Regions from separate parts of the Clostridium sp. LIBA-8553 genome, predicted to be linked through region 1. Evidence: a T-box and tRNA genes for the amino acid it is inferred to sense, from the RefSeq annotation. Region 1 holds a T-box; the other holds one or more tRNA genes.
What was found. The T-box of region 1 lies ahead of leuS (leucine--tRNA ligase). A T-box ahead of a tRNA ligase gene usually reads a tRNA of that ligase, here a tRNA-Leu.

Region 1 (9,356 bases):
GTTTTTGTATCAACTCCATCAATAATTTTTTTCTCAGCAACCTCAGCATCATCCTTCTTTAGATATGAGGAATCTAATTTATATTCTCTAGTAAGTTTAGAGCCATTACCTGATTCCTCTTTAACTGTTGCATAAGAAACTACCGGACTAACATTAGCAGCTAAAACTAATGCTAAAGCAAATCCACACATGGACTTTACTTTTCTTCTAATCATAAAATTTCCCCCTTTTCATTGTAAACACAAATCATTGATAACAATTACATAACATTTTTCCGTTTTATTTAATAAACCCCAAATATAAAACGAATATTTTTATCATTTTATCAATGTAAATTCGATTATAATGTAACTCTATTTATTTGTAAATATATTACATTTATTTTCTTAATAATATAAATTTATTATTTTTTAACTTAACTAAGTTAATTTTTTATTTATCTTTAGTAATATTTTTTCATATAGAAAATAATATTCTTTAAAATTTATATAAAAATAAGGCTCTGTTTTAAACTAATATTGATTTTTAGCCAAATCTAAAAAGCTAGCTAAAAGTCAATATTCACCTAAAACAAAGCCCAAAATAAAAAGGCCAGTAAACTTAAAAGTTACTAACCTTTTTTTAAATTATTCAAATTCTATTGTTGAAATTCTTCTTAATGCTTCTAAAACATCACTATTAATGTTTATTGATGCTTCTCCTAATACTGCATAAACATTTCTTGCTTTTTCTAAAATATGTTTTATATCTTCATTTTCTTCATATCTCTTATAAACTGCTACAAAATCAAAAATTATTGCAGAGGCTCTTTGTATATTATCTCTTAAATTATCTTTAAATCCTGGTGTACCTAAAACATATTCATGTGAAAAAACTTTTGGCTCATCTAAATATATTTCTAACTTTTCTTTTACTAAAGCCATAGTATTTGAATATTCCTCTTTACAAGTTGAAATTATACCCTTATTGATTTCTATGTTTTTTTCCATTAAAATCATCTCCTTACTTATTTCCTTTATACTATTTACCTATAATAATTAGTATTTCTATCTTTTTTATTTATATAAAAAGATAATATAATTTTTAATCCTAACGGGTAATAAAACACTAAAAGTTATTTAAATTAACTTTAATTCCCATTAGTAATATGATTATATCTTACAAAAGAAAAAAAGGAAATATTTATTTAAAATTTAATTAATTTTTTGTTAATATGCACAAAAAAAACATATATTATCCTAATAATATATGTTTTTCCAAAAGTTAATTATTATATAATAAAAACAACAAATTACTAGGTGGTGTTTAAGATGAACTATATTGAAGATATAAAAAATTATATTCCATTTAATGAACAGGAAGAGAAAGATAAAGAACTATTCTTAAGATGCTTAAATGATTTTGATGATATTTTAACAAGAAATAATACAATTGCTCATTTAACTAGTTCTGCCTTTGCAGTAAATAAAGATAGAAACAAATTTTTAATGATTCATCATAATATATATAACTCATGGGCATGGACTGGCGGCCACTCAGATGGGGAAGAAGATCAACTTCAAGTTGCTTTAAAAGAATTAAAAGAAGAAACAGGTGTTAAGGATGCTACACCACTTTTAAATGAAGCTTTTGCACTAGATGTTTTAACTGTAAATGGTCATATAAAAAGAGGTAAATATGTATCATCTCATCTACATCTAAACCTTACTTATTTAATTGAATGCTCTGAAGATGAATCACTTACTCTTAAGGAAGATGAAAATAGTGGTGTTATGTGGATTCCTTTTGATAAAATAAAAGAATATTGTAGTGAAGCTCATATGATTCCAATATATGAAAAGCTAATAAGCAAACTAGAAACTCAAACTAAATTTTAAGATAAAAAAATTAAAGCTATGTCTTAAATTCATGTGTATTTTTAGATAATATCTAAAAATCCTATTTATTTAAAACATAGCTTTTAAACCAATAAATTCATTTTTAAGTTTAATTATTTATTATAAAAATTATGCAACCTTTTTAATATCTTCTTTTTGATTTCCTCGTGAATCCCATTTCTTTAAGACATAAGCTGATAAAAATGCAGCTATTAACATAACCCATATTAATGAACTTGGGAAGAATAACACTAACAAAAGTAAAGTAACTACAGCATTTCTTAAAACCGCACTTGTAAATGCCGTTGTAACTATAGTAACTGTGACAACTGGGTCAATTGAGAATATGGTTGAAAGAGCATATCCCATTGAAACTCCTGAAAATATTACTGGGAATATGTGTCCACCTCTCCATCCAGTAGATAAACAAACCTCTGTTAGGAACAATTTCAATAAACTAATTAATATAAGAATCCATACTGATAAAGTACTCCATTCCTTAACCAATTCTTTTACTTCATGTTCTCCTGAAAATAGTGTATATGGTAGCAGTGTACCAACTATTCCCAAAATTATTCCCCCAATTAATGCTCTTATTATTTTATAGTTTTTTAAAGGTAAAAAAACTTTATGTAGAATTTTACCATATAATCCATATAATAATGCCATCAAAATTCCACAAACTATTAATGGTATTATTGATACTACTTCACCCACTCCAAGACTAAAATTTCCAAAGTGAACTATAAAAGATGGTCTATTATCAATTTGTGATAATAGGATTAAAACAGCAAATCCAGCAGCTGTTGTAATTGAATAAATTATTGTTTTAATATTCTTTCTTACTTTAGAATCATCACCTTCTATTAATGGAGTTAATCCTATTAATGGTGCATGAAATATAAGTCCTAGTGCAGCTTCCATACTAAACTCTGTTACTACACTATCGTATTTTTGTAACTCTTTGTCCTTAACAGTCCATTTTAAAATATCTCCAACTAAAGTGGAAAGTCCTCCTATAATATTAACAAGAGCAGCTTCTGGTCCTAAACTTGCTCCAAAAAATAAAGTAATTAAGGCTGATACACAAGCCTTTGGAACATTTTTATAATCTACTCTCTTAGTTTTTTTAAATTCTGCCATAACTTCTGGCATAAGTTTTGGATATTCCCCTAAATATTTTTGACATAGCCCTACTAAGATTCCACCAACACTACATACTAATAATGTCCAATATGGAAAATTAATTTTCCCAGGTAATTCGTTCCACATAAAATGTATTCCTAAACTAACAATAGATAAAAAAAGCCAACTGACAGCTCCTACTACTCCTCCTAGAAATATCCCATAAAGAATTAAAATTCCTAAACTAAAATATTTTTTCATTCCTGCAGTTTCTCCTTAACTAATCCTTTGTTTTCTAATATTTAGCTTTCTTTATTTATAATACCACATATTAATCCTAATAATGCAAGTACTACATAATATACATCCGTTGATATTCTTATCTTAAAAAGTTCATATATCGCATTTATAAACATATGATCAAAATTAAATATACTTAATATCCAAGCAATTAATAGCCCCCATAATAATCCACCTAACACTTAATCCCTCCCTATCTTTATTAATATAAAAACCTCAATATTTTAAAATATGACTTATTAATCCTATTAAAGCAAAAATAACATAATAAAGATCTTTTGATACTTCTATATCAAAGACTTCATGTATAGAATTTATAACCATATTATCAAAATCGAATAAACTTAAAATCCAGGCAACCAATAATCCTCCTAATAATCCACGTAACATAACCTCCCCCTTAAAATCTTAATTTATTTTATTCTTTTAAATTAATATATTTTTTAAACTTAAATTTAATTACTTATTAAAAGCCGATTTGTAACTTTAACTTTAATAAAATATGGACTTAACTTAGAAAGTTATTATTTCTAAATTAAGCCCATACTTTTACTATTTCATTGGGTTTTTAGAAGTTGATGTCCATTGATTATCTCCTGCAGTCTTTGGCTGTCTATCCTTTGCAGGAACCATGTTAGGATCAACAGTTGTTGATACCCATTGATTATTTGTTGCTGATTTTAATTTTTTTTCCATAGTTATATACCTCTTTCTATTTTTATTAAAGCTTAAATTTAAGTAAAGCTTATTCAAATTTATCTTTTGTAATTATATTTTTTTAATCCTAGGTATTTATTAGAAACTTTGATTGACTTATTTTAAACTTTTGATATATAATAGATAAAAACTGAATCATTAAAAGCTTTGATTAGGAGTAGTAATATTACTTCATAGCCTAAAGAGAGTTGTGGTTTGCTGTGACACAATGGTATGAAAATATGAACTTGCCTATGAGCATATGTGTGAAAATAAGCACATACGGGAAACACCCGTTATAAAATCGAGTGAGGAAAAGAAATTTTCCTAATAAGAGTGGTACCGCGAATATCCTTTCGTCTCTTAAATATTAAGAGATGGAAGGTTTTTTTATTTGTTTTTATTTGATTCTAGCAAATAATATTAATTATATAAACTTAGAGGAGGATTAGTTAATGGGTAACTACAGTACTGCCATAGATAAGAAATGGCAAGACAAATGGGCTGAATCAGGCCTTTATAAATTTGATCCAAATAAAGAAGGAGAGAAACTTTACGTTTTAGAAATGTTCTCATATCCTTCAGGTAGCCAATTACATGCAGGTCACTGGTTTAACTACGGACCAGTTGATTCATGGGCTAGATTTAAGAGAATGCAAGGATACAATGTATTCCAACCAATGGGATTTGATGCTTTCGGTTTACCAGCTGAAAACTTTGCTATAAAGACAGGAATACATCCTCAAGACTCTACAATAAAAAATATAGCTAAAATGGAAGAACAATTAAAAGCTATGGGAGCTATGTTTAACTGGGAAAATGAAGTTGTAACTTGTTCACCAGAATACTATAAATGGACTCAATGGCTATTCCTAAAATTATATGAAAAAGGATTAGCTTATAGAAAAAAAGCTCCTGTAAACTGGTGTCCATCATGTCAAACAGTTCTTGCTAACGAGCAAGTTGTTGATGGTGCATGTGAAAGATGTGGAACAGAGGTTACTAAGAAAGACCTTACTCAATGGTTCTTCAAAATAACTGATTATGCTGATGAATTATTAGATAAATTAGATGGTTTAGATTGGCCTGAAAAAACAGTTGCTATGCAAAAGCACTGGATTGGAAGATCTACAGGCTCTCAAGTTAACTTTAAAGTTAAAGATAGCGATTTAAACTTCGATGTATTCACAACAAGAGTTGATACTTTATGTGGAGTTAGCTATGTTGTTTTAGCTCCTGAAAACCCATTAGTAGACCAAATAGTTTCAGATGAACAAAGAGAAGCTGTTGAAAACTACAAAGAAGAAACTAAAAAACAATCTGATATAGAAAGACAATCTATTTCAAGAGAAAAAACTGGTGTATTCACTGGTGCATATGCTATTCACCCACTAACAGGTAAGGAAGTTCCTATATGGGTTGGAGATTACGTTTTAGCAACTTATGGAACTGGTGCTGTTATGGCTGTTCCTGCTCATGATGAAAGAGACTTTGCTTTCGCTGAGAAGTTCAATCTTCCAATAAACAGAGTTATAGAAGCTAAAGATGGTAGCGAAACTGAACTTCCATTCTGTGAACATGGTGTATTAGTTAATTCAGGAGAATTCGATGGATTAACTACAGCTGAGGCTAAAGAAAAAATAGTTGAAAAACTAGCTTCAATGGGTCTTGGAGAAAAGAAAGTTAACTTCAGATTAAGAGACTGGTTAGTTTCAAGACAAAGATACTGGGGAGCTCCAATTCCTGTAGTTTACTGTGAAGAGTGTGGCATAGTTCCTGTACCTGAAAGTCAATTACCAGTTGAATTACCATATGATGTTGAATTCGCTCCAGACGGAAAATCTCCACTAGCTAAGAGTGAGTCATTTGTTAACACAACTTGTCCTCACTGTGGAAAACCAGCTAAGAGAGAAACTGATACTTTAGATACTTTCGTATGTTCATCATGGTACTATTTAAGATACCCTGATAATAAAAATACAGAGGCTCCATTTAACCCTGAGCTAATCAACAAGATTCTACCTGTTGATAAATATGTTGGTGGACCTGAGCATGCTTGTATGCACCTTCTTTATGCAAGATTTATAACTAAAGCATTAAGAGATATGGGATACCTAAACTTTGATGAACCATTTATTTCATTAACTCACCAAGGATTAATCCTAGGACCAGATGGATTAAAAATGAGTAAATCAAAAGGAAACACAATCTCTCCTGATGATTATATCCAAGAATATGGTGCTGATGTATTTAGAATGTATCTAATGTTTGGCTTTGCTTATACTGAAGGTGGAGCTTGGAGTGATGACGGAATCAAGTCTGTAAACAGATTTGTTGAAAGAATTGAAAGAATAATAGATACTGCTAGAGAAGCTATAGCTAAAGGTGAAAATAATAAAACTACAATAGATAAAGCTGAAAAAGAGCTTAACTTCTGGAGACATAACACTATAAAATCTGTTACAGATGATACAGATAAACTTCAGTTTAACACTGCTATAGCTAGAATGATGGAATTCATAAATGCTTTATCTAAATACACTCAAGAAAAAGAAATGAATCTTGATTTCTTAAAAGAAGTTGTTTCTGATTATTTAAGATTATTAGCACCATTTGCACCTCATTTTAGTGAAGAACAATGGAGCTTACTTGGAAATTCATATTCAATCTTCAATGAAGCATGGCCAAAATTTGATCCTAAAGCTTTAGTTAAAGATGAGGTTGAAATAGCTATCCAAGTTAACGGAAAAATCAAAAACAAAATAATGGTTTCTTCTGATTTAGATGAAGAAGGAATTAAAGCTGCCGCTTTAGCTGATGAGAAAATCATAGCTGCAACTGAAGGAAAAACAGTTGTTAAAGTAATAGTTATAAAAGGTAGACTTGTAAATATAGTTGTTAAGTAATATAATATTAACGTTGCAAATTTTTTGATTGATTGAAAATTACTAGTTAATCTTAATAATTAACACTTTTTAACATCAAGTTATATATTATATTATAAAAAGGTATCTAAACGCTGAGATTTAACTCCGTTTAGATACCTTTATCTTTTACATTATTATGTGATAATTATTTTTATCAATTTTTAATTCTTTTTCAAAGACCTTATAATATTCTGATTCATGTCCTCTTAAATCAATATTATCTATTAATTTTATATTCTTAACTATATTATTATCTATTGCCTCTAAAAACTCTTCTTTATTTCTAACTAGTTCTGTTTCTCTTGCAACATCATAATAAGTATATCCAAATACTCTTTTTTCATGAACTAATTGATTATTATCGCAATTTATTTTTCCACCATCTCTAAATTGACCTCTTATTTCAATTGGAGAATCTATTTTAATATCTCCTATTAAATTTATATCTGCATCTTTTCCTAAAATATCGAGACCAATTCCACTTTTATTTTTCAAGTTAAAACTATTTAAATTTACTTGTCCATTTTCAACTTTTAATCCATTTCCATTCTCTTGATTATTTTCTATTCTACAATTATTTACATTAATATCTTTTCCATCTAAAATATTAACTGCTCTATTAAAGTTAGATTTTATCAAAACGTTTTCTAAAGTTATATTATCTCCTGAAATAGTAATAAGATTATTCTTACTAGTATCTCCTTCATTTTCATCCTTACATACTATATTTAGATTTTTTAATACTATTCTATCTCCCTGTAGTGTAAAAAAATCTCTATTAAGATTTTTAGCTGATTTAGGAACATAGAAACTGTGCCCTTGTCCATCTATTACAATATTTGAAGTCCTTATATCTATTCCACCTGAAGTCAAATTGCTTAGATCAATATCTTTTGACAGTTTTATTTCTTCTAAGTCCCCATCATTTATTATTTTTAAGAAGCTTTCTGTATCTCCAACGCTTTTTTCTATTCTAAAAATATCACTATATTTTTTATTATCATTTATACTTTGATTTATTACTGCATTATCTTTATTTTTTTCTGTTAAATTAACTTCTTTACCTAAAACTACGCTACTAGAGAGGTTATTTACTACTATAGCAGTTGCTATTATTTTTGCGACTTTTTTATGTGCCATATTAAACTCACCTCTTCTTAAATATTTTATATTTCTATTATGCACTAATTATATCATCTTTTGTATAGGTTTTCAAAAGATAAATTATAGATTTTTTTGACATATAATAGATTTTTTTTAACTCTACTAAAATCTTATGAATTATTTATGTATATTTACTATTTTCAAGAACCTATATCTTAAATAATTAAATTTATATTATTCAAAATTAAATATTTTTCTTTCTATTAATTCAATAAAAACAAAAACTTAATCTAAAATATATAAGTCATATTAAATTATATGTTCTATTTTAATTTATAAAGTTAAAATTTAAAGACAAAAAGGTTATAATATGTTTTTTAAAGTAAAGATCTATGAACACTTAACTTCTTAAATAACATCTAAGAACTTCTTTTAAGATTCTTAATAAAACATAATTATAACCTCACTAAATAAACTATTTAATTTTCTCACTATCTTTTACTAGTTTAATTAATTATAGATTTTAACTTAATCCATAATCTAAATAAATTAAACCTATAAAAATTTATATTAATTATGGCTCTTTTTTAGGTGAATGTTAATTTTAAGATAGTCCTTTAAAACTAGATTAAAACATAGCCTTTATTATTAATAATAACTTTTTATAAAACCTTTCCAAATTCTTTAAGTACTTTTAAAACTTCATTTTCCTCTATAGGTGAAAAATATTCTATATATTTACTATGATTAAATCTTGTAAATAAATCTTTCGACATATCCATCCATTCTTCTAATACATAAACCCATATTATTTCACTTGTTGGACAGCTTAATATAAATGATTCAACTCCAAAGAAACTATATTCCTCTATATCATGAAGCTTTGTTAAGCTAACATAATCCTCAACCACCTTTGTAGTTAACTTATATTCATATATATCAACATAGAAGAAATCAAATTGTTCTCCTTTTGCTTCAAATCCATCACCTTTTATGATTTTAATCTTAGGATTTTCCCCAAAACTCTCTAAATATAAATTGATTATCTCCTGACTCATTTCATAAACAATTATTTCTTTTACATCATCTTTTTTAACTATTTCCTGGACAAAATATCCTAAACCTAACCCAAGAACACCAACTTTACCACTTGCTCTTTTTATGCTTTCAAAAGCACCTTGAATCTCATGTGGCGAAATTCTCATCCAAAGCTTTTCACCTTCAAAAAGTTCTATTGGACTTTCATTTATCTCTTCCTTATGCTCATATAAATATCCATCAAATTCATTATTATTACTATATTTAACAATAAAATTACCTTTTTTAT
Region 2 (9,356 bases), 1.1 Mb from region 1:
AGGAATTGAAACTCTAACAGAGGAAATGAAAAACATAGCGAAATCTCTTCCAGCAACAACAAGAGCTTATAAGGTTCAAAAGAAGGCAAAGAAGGTTGGCTTCGACTGGGATGATATAAATTGTGCTATGGATAAAGTAAAAGAAGAATTAAATGAAATAAAAGATGTTTATAATTGTGAAAATAAGTCAATAATAGAAGGTGAAGTAGGTGACTTACTTTTTGCTTGTATAAATGTAGCTAGATTCCTTGAAGTTGATGGAGAATTAGCTTTAGATAAGACTATTAAAAAGTTTATAAATAGATTTTCTTATATTGAAAGTGAAGCAATTAAGAACAATAAAAGCTTAAAAGATATGACTCTAGAAGAAATGGATAAACTATGGGAAGAGGCTAAATCAAGTGAAAAATAAGTGTTTTTAGAAATTTATGGTTTATTAAGATGCAAAAAAACATAAATTTTAAAAAAAATGCAAAAATATCAGTATTTTTAGGGCAAAAATTGAAAGTATTGACTATACAAAGAAAGAAATATATATTATGATAATATAAGTTGATGCTAGTTAATTTTAATAACTGGTAAACAATTATTGCAGTAAATTAACTGGAATTTTAAGGAGGATGTAAAAGTGAATAAAGCAGAATTAATAACAAGCATGGCTGAAAAAAGCAACTTAACTAAAAAAGATGCTGAATTAGCTTTAAAAGCATTCATAGAAAGCGTTAGCGAGACTTTAGAAAACGGAGATAAAGTTCAATTAGTTGGATTCGGAACTTTCGAAACTAGAGTAAGAGCTGAAAGAGAAGGAAGAAACCCAAGAACTAAAGAAGTTATAAAAATACCTGCTTCAATAGCTCCAGTATTCAAGCCAGGTAAAGAATTAAAAGAAAGAGTTAACGCTTAATTTATAATAAATAAGTTGTGTTAATACTTTAAAAAAGCCCGAGTCTTACTCGGGCTTTTTTATCAATATTGAGTAATTTAAATTAAATATAGGATTTTTAATATGGAGGATAGGATATGAGATTAGACAAGTACTTAAAAGTTTCTAGAATAATTAAAAGAAGAACAGTTGCTAAAGAAGCTTGTGAGAGTGGTAGAGTAATAATAAATGGTAAAGTTGCTAAACCTTCAAATGACATAAAAGAAGGAGATATAATAGAGATATTATTTGGTAATAGAACTTTAAAGGCGAGAGTTATAAATATCGCTGAACATGTTAGAAAAGAAAATGCTAAAGAGATGTACGAGATCTTAGAAGGCGAAGAAGATAAAGAATAACATGTCTAAATCAAATATTTATTATAGAGGATGACTAATATGATTTGAAAAAATTATATTAGTCATTTTTTTGTATGCTACAGAATAGACATAAGATAGGAAAAATATTTTTTTACATAGGAGGCTTTCTTATGATTGATAAAAAGGATGAGAATAAAATTACGCAATGTACCAGTAACTTATTCTTAGAAAATAGAAAACTTTTATCACTTACAGGAGTAAATGAAGTTATAAACTTTGATGAAGAAAAGATTAGTTTAAAGACAAGTTTGGGACCATTATTGATTAAAGGATCTGGATTAAAGATGAATAAATTAGATGTGCAAAATGGGGAGGTTATAATAGGTGGATTTATTAGTAGTATTAATTATTTAAATAAAAAGAATAAGGTAAAAAAAAATAGAAATTTAATTTCTAAAATATTTAAATAGGTGGGAAATATGCTTTTAGATATAAATATTCAATTTAGAATTGTTATTTTTGCAATAATATCTGGAATAATAATCGGATTTTTATTTGATATTTATAGAGAGTTTAGAGGAGCTTGCAAAAATAAAATATTAATAACGATAGAAGACATCTTATTTTGGATATGGTGTAGCTTGGTTATATTCATATTTTTATTAAAATATAATTATGCATTTTTAAGTGTATATGTATATGTGTTTATGGGAATAACCTTATTAATTTATTTAAAATGTTTATCTAAATACTTTAGGAGAATACAACATAAAATTTTAGCTATACTATTAAAGAATATACGAATAATATTTAAAAATATAAGATATGTCTTAAAAAATACATTTACAAATTAAAAAGTTAATTTGTAAGGTAAAAATTGCTTGAATTAAGCTATAATAGTGTTTACAATAGACTTATATCATACCATTATAAGTATGGGGGTATAAGAGTGAAGAAAAGAATGAATTTAAAGAATGTGGTAATAATTATATTGGTTGCTATATTCTGTATATCATATGTCAGGCAAGAGCTTGCAATGAATAAAATACAAAAAGACATAGAAGCTAAGCAAACTCAGCTTAATGAGCTTCAAGATAAAAATAAAAAGTTACAAGATGAGGTAAACCAATCTTCAACAGACGAATACATAGAGAGAATGGCTAGAGAAAGATTAGGTATGATTAAAGAAGGCGAGAAAGTTATTACAAACTCAGATTCACCTCAAGATAATCAAAATAATGCTGAAGCAAAAAACAATTAGGATAAATAAGGTTATTATTAAAAATAACATATATTTTATTTATAAATTTAAGGAGGAATCTTTTAAACATGACCTTAATGGCAGGAAACATATTAGAGGGTAGAATAATTAACATCACAAACTTTGGTGCGTTTGTTGAAGTGGAAGGAAAAACAGGTTTAGTTCATATATCTGAAGTAGCAGATACTTATGTTAAAGATATAAGAGAGCATCTTAAAGAGGATGACAAAGTTAAAGTTAAAGTAATATCAGTTGATGATAAAGGTAAAATAAGCTTATCAATAAAGCAAGCTATGCCACCAAAAAAGAAATCTGTTAAACCTGCAGATTTTGAGTGGAAGCCTGAAAAGAAAGCTAAGCCAAAGCAAAACTTTGAAGATATAATGTCAAAATTCTTAAAAGATAGTGAAGAAAGACTTCAAGATGTAAAGAAACATCAAGACGTTAAACAAAGAAAAAGAAAATCAATTTAATAATATTCTTTAAAATTCCTTAGAATTTTTCTAAGGAATTTTAAATTTTATAAAAGGAAATTATATAAAAATGATGATTATTAAAGATGGCTTTTTAAAATATATTAAGGATTTTTAAATAATATTTAGAACCGATTTTTATTGTTTTTATTGTTAATTTTCAAAAAAAGAAAGGAACTTACAGGTGTTTTTTTGATATATTTTTTAGTTGAATGCTAGATTTCATGGGGTTTTGTTAATATTCATAATAATTTTTATAAAAAACTTTAAAAAATATGTTGACAGTATGCTCATGCTTATGTATAATAAATCTTGTCGTTGGGAAACACGATGACATGCCGAAGTGGCGGAACTGGCAGACGCACAGGACTTAAAATCCTGCGGTGCTAACACACCGTACCGGTTCGATTCCGGTCTTCGGCACCACAACATCGCGGGGTGGAGCAGCTGGTAGCTCGTCGGGCTCATAACCCGAAGGTCGTAGGTTCAAGTCCTGCCCCCGCAACCACATGGCGGGATAGCTCAGCTGGCTAGAGCATTCGGTTCATACCCGAAGGGTCGCAAGTTCGAATCTTGTTCCCGCTACCATTTAAACTTAATATATGCCGAAGTGGCGGAACTGGCAGACGCACAGGACTTAAAATCCTGCGATGCTAACACATCGTACCGGTTCGATTCCGGTCTTCGGCACCAATAATATCGCGGGGTGGAGCAGCTGGTAGCTCGTCGGGCTCATAACCCGAAGGTCGTAGGTTCAAGTCCTGCCCCCGCAACCACATGGCGGGATAGCTCAGCTGGCTAGAGCATTCGGTTCATACCCGAAGGGTCGCAAGTTCGAATCTTGTTCCCGCTACCATTTAAATTTAATACATGCCGAAGTGGCGGAACTGGCAGACGCACAGGACTTAAAATCCTGCGGTGCTAACACACCGTACCGGTTCGATTCCGGTCTTCGGCACCAAAACTCATCTTAATTAAGATGAGTTTTTTTATTTTTCATATCTTATTTTCTAAATTAATTATCTTTTTAAATAGATAAAAAGTTACTTTATTCAACAAAAAACATATTTATTAAATTCTAAAAAAAGATAATATATCCCTAAAAATTTTATAGCAATTTATTTATTTCCATAAAACTGGAAATTAAATTATAAATATAGTATGAAAAAAATAAATTCCCTAAAAATTTTTGTTTTATTATGTCTTAAAAAAATAAAAAACAGTGCTATTAATTTACAAATATTTCCTGTTGGCCTTGTTATAATGTTGATAAAGATAGAAGGTTAGGAGGATAAATATGCAATATGGAGTTAAAATTGATAATTACAAAAGAGTAAAGGATTCAGAAAATGTAAAAAATAATATAAAAATAGAAGCTTCTACTATTGGTCTTATTATGTCTATGGTTGCGGGGATATTAATAAGTAGAGTGTATTTAGATATGACATTTGGAGTAGTACAAGTATTAGCTCCATTTGGATTAGCATATTTAATCGCAATAACAAATTATGAAAAAAAATATATACTAGCTTCTAGCTTAGGAGTAGTAGTGGGGTACGCTACTTTGTTTAGTAAGGTTATAAGTTTTCCAGCTTACATAATAATAGCAGCTGCAATTACCATAATTTCTATGAGTAAAATAAATAAAAAGGCTAGGAATATATTAAGTTTTATTAGTATATTTTCTGTATTATTTGCTTATGGAGTTTTAGTAGGAGATTCTGATATTATTTTACATTTAATAAATGCAGCTTCGGTTACTGCTCTAACATTTCCTATATATTATGTTGTAAGTTATACATTAAAATGTATAGAAGAAATAAATACTCAACATTTTTTTTCTATAGATGAAATAGTAAGTATAGAATTATTTTTATGCTTATTAATTGTTGGTATTGGAACTATATCAGTATATGATGTAAGTTTTAGAAATATAGTAGCTATACTTTTTATTATAGCTTTGGCATTTATTTCAGATACAAACATGGGAGCTGGAGCTGGCATCACCATGGGGATAATATTGGGTTTCACTACAGGAAATCTTATGGAAAGTATAGCTATTTATGGAGCTTGTGGTTTAGTAGCTGGAATTTTTAGAGAATCAGGAAAACTTTTTACGGCTTTATCATTTAACATAATTTTTGTAATAGTAACTTTATATTCAGGAATTTTTAATAATATTTTATTTATAGAAGTATTAGTTGGTACAGGAATATTCCTTTTGATTCCTAAAAAATTATATAATAAGGTTTCTCTAGAAATAAATAAAGATAAAAAGGTTGATCACTTTAGTGAAGCGAGATTTAGTAAAATTAAGGATGAGTTGACTGAGAGACTTAGAGATTTTACTGATGTTTTATCTATAATGGGCAAATCCTTAAATAATTTAGTAGGTAATGATAAGTTAGCTATAAAAAATAAGGGAAATGCTTTAGTAGAAAATTTATCTGATAGAACTTGTAGTGAGTGTGATATGAGATATATGTGTTGGAAGAGAGAACTTCACCAAACATATAATGCTTTTTCAGAGCTTATAAGAAACTATGAGAACAATTTAGGAACCTTTCCTCATGAGCTTGAGAGAAAATGTGTCAAAAAATATGCTTTAATGAAAAACTTAGAAGATATAATGAATATTCATATGATTAATGAAACACTGAGAAATAGATTAGGAGAAGGAAGAAAAATATTATCAAATCATATAAATAATATGTCAGTAACAATCGGTGAAATAGTTGATGAGTTTGGGAATGAACTTCATTTATGTACAGATATAGAAAGAAATATAAAGAAATCTCTTTTAAAATATGGAATTAATTTTGGAAGTTTAATATGCTATAACGATAAAAATGGAAGAATTAAGATCAAAATGCAAATGGAAAATTGTATGGGAGCTCAAAACTGTATTAAAACTGTACTTCCTATAATAAGTGAAGTAATAGGAAAAAATATGAGTATTGGAAGTGAAGGATGCAACATAAATAGTAAGAATAACATGTGTGAAGTAGTTATTGAAGAAGCTCCTAAATATCATATTACTTCTCATGTTGCTGTAGCAACTAAGGAAGGGGAAAAGTTTACTGGAGATTCATATTCATATGGCAGAACTAAAGATGGAAATTATATTACTGTAATATCAGATGGTATGGGATCAGGACCTGAAGCAGGATTAGAAAGTAAAGTTTCTGTTGAAATAATAGAAAAATTTATGGAAGTTGGTTTCGATGAAAAGATAGCAATTGATGCAGTGAATGCAATAATGAGTATAAAATTTAGTGAAGATGAAAAGTTTTCTACATTAGACATGAATAAGATAGATTTATATACTGGGGATGCTAAATTTATGAAAGTTGGAGCTATAGAGAGTTTTATAAAGAGAGGCAATAAGATAGAGGTTATAAATTCTAATACACTTCCTTTTGGGGTATTGGAAGAACCAGATATAGATACTGTTGAAAAGCAAGTAGGAAATGGAGATGTTATAGTTAGTATAAGCGATGGAGTTTTAGATGTGAAAAATGATGGAAGTTTTGATACGACATGGTTAATCGAATTCTTAAAAAATACGAAATATAGACAACCTAAAGATTTATCAGTGGCTATTTTAGAAAAGGCAAAAGAATTAAGTGGTGGAAAAGCAAAGGATGATATGACGATTATTGTATCTAAGGTTTTTGGAATAAATTAATGAAGGGAGAGTGAGTAAGAACAGAATAGAATCTATATTTATGTTTTATTTATAGGTTTTATTTAAAAGTAAAAGTTCTTACGCACTTTCTTTTATTTTTAAGTAAAGTATTAAATTTGTTATTTTAAATGAATCATACGAACTTTTTTAAGAACATAATGGATTTTTTATGTGTTATAATATTAGAACAAAATATAATATTTGTGGAGTGAGTTACAATGAAAAAAAAAGTTATAGATTTTATAAAAGAAAACTCCATGATCAAAAGTGGAGATAAGGTTTTAGTGGCTTTATCAGGTGGACCAGATTCGGTATGTTTACTACATATTTTAAGTGAGCTTAGAGATTTATTACATATAGAAGTATATGCAGCACATGTTAACCACTGTTTAAGGGGAGAAAGTGCTTTAAAAGATGAAGCTTATGTTAAGGAGCTTTGTAAAAGATTAAATATAGAATGTTTTGTAAAAAGAGTTGATATAAATAAGATAAGTGAAGAAAGAAGTATTTCCACGGAAATGGCTGGAAGAGAAGAGAGATATAAGTTCTTTGAGGAATTAAAAAATAAATATTCATTAGATAAGATTGCCATAGCGCATAACGCTAATGATCAAGCTGAAACACTTATTATGAGAGCTTTAAGAGGAACTGGAATAGAAGGCTTAGTTGGAATTAGACCAGTTAGAGATGGGATTTTCATAAGACCTATATTAATCTTAAGAAGAAAAGAAATTGAAGAATACTGTGAAATAAACAATTTAAAACCTAGAATAGATGAAACTAATTTAGAAGAAATATATTCAAGAAATAAAATAAGGTTAAAGGCTATACCATTTATAGAAAAAAACTTTAATCCTGATATAGTAACTGCATTGAATAGATTAGCTTATAGCTGTAGCAAGGATGTAGAGTTCATACAGGAAGAAGTTGAAAAGAGATTTCCTAAATTATGTGTAAGAGAAAATAATAGCATAGTTATTAAAGAAGAAGCATTTAATGAAAAGGAAGCCATATTAACAAGAATAATAAAAAAAGCTTTGGTTGAAGTAAGTTCAAAGCATAATAATTTTGAATTAAAGCATATACATGACATAATTGCTTTAAAAGATAAAGGAACAGGCAAACAAATAAATATAACTAATGGCGTAGTTGCTTTAAATGAATATGGGCAAATAAGAATAAAGTTAGTTGATATTTTAAAGATTAAAGAGAATAAAGTTTTAAATTTAGAAAATATTAAAAATGAGTTAGATGAAAAGAAAAAAGTTATAATAGAAGATGATATTTTAGGAAAATATGAATTAATAGTGGAAGATTTTAAAAAAGGTGAAAAATTTTCAAAAGATAGATTTATAAAGTCCTTTGATTATGATAAAATTTCCAATATAGATATTAGATTTAGACAAAATGGTGATAAGATAATTCCTTTGGGAATGAAAAGTAGCAAAAAGCTAAAAGATATATTTATAAATAATAAAATACCTAAAGAAGAAAGAGATTTTATTCCATTAGTGTTATTTAATAATGAGATAGCATGGATTGTAGGATCTAATGTTAGTGAAACATTTAAAGTTACAAATAAAACTAAGAAGGTAATTAAGATTACGTTTAGAGGAAAGGAAATTTAATTATGAAAAAAGACATAAGAGATGATATTAAAGAAGTTTTATATTCAGAGGAACAATTAGCTAAGCGTGTAAAAGAAATGGCTGAGGAAATAAGTAAGGATTACTGTGGAAAAGATTTATTAGTAGTAGGTATATTAAAAGGTTCAGTGGTATTTACTTCAGATCTTATAAAAAATATAAGCATACCATGTGAAATAGATTTTATGGCTGTTTCAAGCTATGGTAACTCTACTCAAACTTCAGGTGTTGTTAGAATATTAAAAGATTTAGATAGTGATATAGAAAATAAACATGTTCTTATAGTTGAAGATATCGTTGATACAGGAACTACTTTAAGCTATCTTCTAGAATACTTAAAAGCTAGAAAGGCAGCAAGTATAGAAATAGTTGCCTTATTAGATAAGGAAGCTAGAAGAACTTCAAATATTTCAAGTAAATATAAAGGATTCGATGTTCCAGATGAATTTATAGTTGGATACGGAATAGATTATGCTGAAAAATATAGAAACTTACCATTCATTGGCGCTTTAAAAGAAGAAATTTACAAGAAGTAATTCAAAATATTGTAAAATAAAATTTCTTATGATAAAATTCTTAAAAATGATAGTCAGAGAGGGGGGCCATAGAGATGAAAAAAATACAAAGCACGATTACTTACATAGCTATCTTTGCTATAGTAATTATGTTCGCATTTGCTTTCTATAGAAGTGGATCTCAAGGAAAAGTAATGTCATATACTGAGTTTCAACAAGCATATGTAGGTAATCAAATCGAAACAATGACAATTAGGGAAGATAAGATGTCCGTTGAGGGAGTTTTTAAAGATGGAAAGAGATTTACAACATATGTTTCAGATGAAATGTTAGATCATCTTTTACAAAATACTCAAGGGATACAAACAACAATAAAATATAATCCACCTAATAATATGAATATTTGGATTAGTGTAATTCCAACACTACTTATAATAGGTGTATTATTCTTTGTCTTCTTTATGTTCACGCAACAAGCACAAGGTAGTGGTGGAAATAGAGGAGTAATGAATTTTGGAAAAAGCAAAGCAA

Region 2: it encodes a tRNA-Leu, which carries the amino acid that the T-box ahead of leuS (leucine--tRNA ligase) is inferred to sense. The anticodon was not compared.

What each region holds. Positions count from the first base shown of each region.
Region 1 is NZ_CM173489.1:757,945-767,300, reverse strand. Features, by position in the region: gene AC2JAQ_RS03230 (S8 family serine peptidase) at 1-215, opposite strand, end outside; gene AC2JAQ_RS03225 (hypothetical protein) at 627-989, opposite strand; gene AC2JAQ_RS03220 (NUDIX hydrolase) at 1,311-1,877, shown strand; gene AC2JAQ_RS03215 (chloride channel protein) at 2,007-3,263, opposite strand; gene AC2JAQ_RS03210 (hypothetical protein) at 3,305-3,484, opposite strand; gene AC2JAQ_RS03205 (hypothetical protein) at 3,519-3,692, opposite strand; gene AC2JAQ_RS03200 (hypothetical protein) at 3,855-3,998, opposite strand; T-box leader at 4,158-4,365, shown strand; gene leuS (leucine--tRNA ligase) at 4,454-6,904, shown strand; gene AC2JAQ_RS03190 (pectate lyase-like adhesive domain-containing protein) at 7,052-8,065, opposite strand; gene AC2JAQ_RS03185 (hypothetical protein) at 8,692-9,356, opposite strand, start outside.
Region 2 is NZ_CM173489.1:3,275,344-3,284,699, reverse strand. Features, by position in the region: gene yabN (bifunctional methyltransferase/pyrophosphohydrolase YabN) at 1-412, shown strand, start outside; gene AC2JAQ_RS14980 (HU family DNA-binding protein) at 629-904, shown strand; gene AC2JAQ_RS14975 (RNA-binding S4 domain-containing protein) at 1,021-1,281, shown strand; gene yabP (sporulation protein YabP) at 1,413-1,712, shown strand; gene yabQ (spore cortex biosynthesis protein YabQ) at 1,722-2,096, shown strand; gene AC2JAQ_RS14960 (FtsB family cell division protein) at 2,192-2,503, shown strand; gene AC2JAQ_RS14955 (S1 domain-containing RNA-binding protein) at 2,572-2,976, shown strand; tRNA gene AC2JAQ_RS14950 (tRNA-Leu) at 3,314-3,402, shown strand; tRNA gene AC2JAQ_RS14945 (tRNA-Met) at 3,409-3,484, shown strand; tRNA gene AC2JAQ_RS14940 (tRNA-Met) at 3,488-3,564, shown strand; tRNA gene AC2JAQ_RS14935 (tRNA-Leu) at 3,581-3,669, shown strand; tRNA gene AC2JAQ_RS14930 (tRNA-Met) at 3,677-3,752, shown strand; tRNA gene AC2JAQ_RS14925 (tRNA-Met) at 3,756-3,832, shown strand; tRNA gene AC2JAQ_RS14920 (tRNA-Leu) at 3,849-3,937, shown strand; gene spoIIE (stage II sporulation protein E) at 4,274-6,664, shown strand; gene tilS (tRNA lysidine(34) synthetase TilS) at 6,883-8,292, shown strand; gene hpt (hypoxanthine phosphoribosyltransferase) at 8,295-8,846, shown strand; gene ftsH (ATP-dependent zinc metalloprotease FtsH) at 8,921-9,356, shown strand, end outside.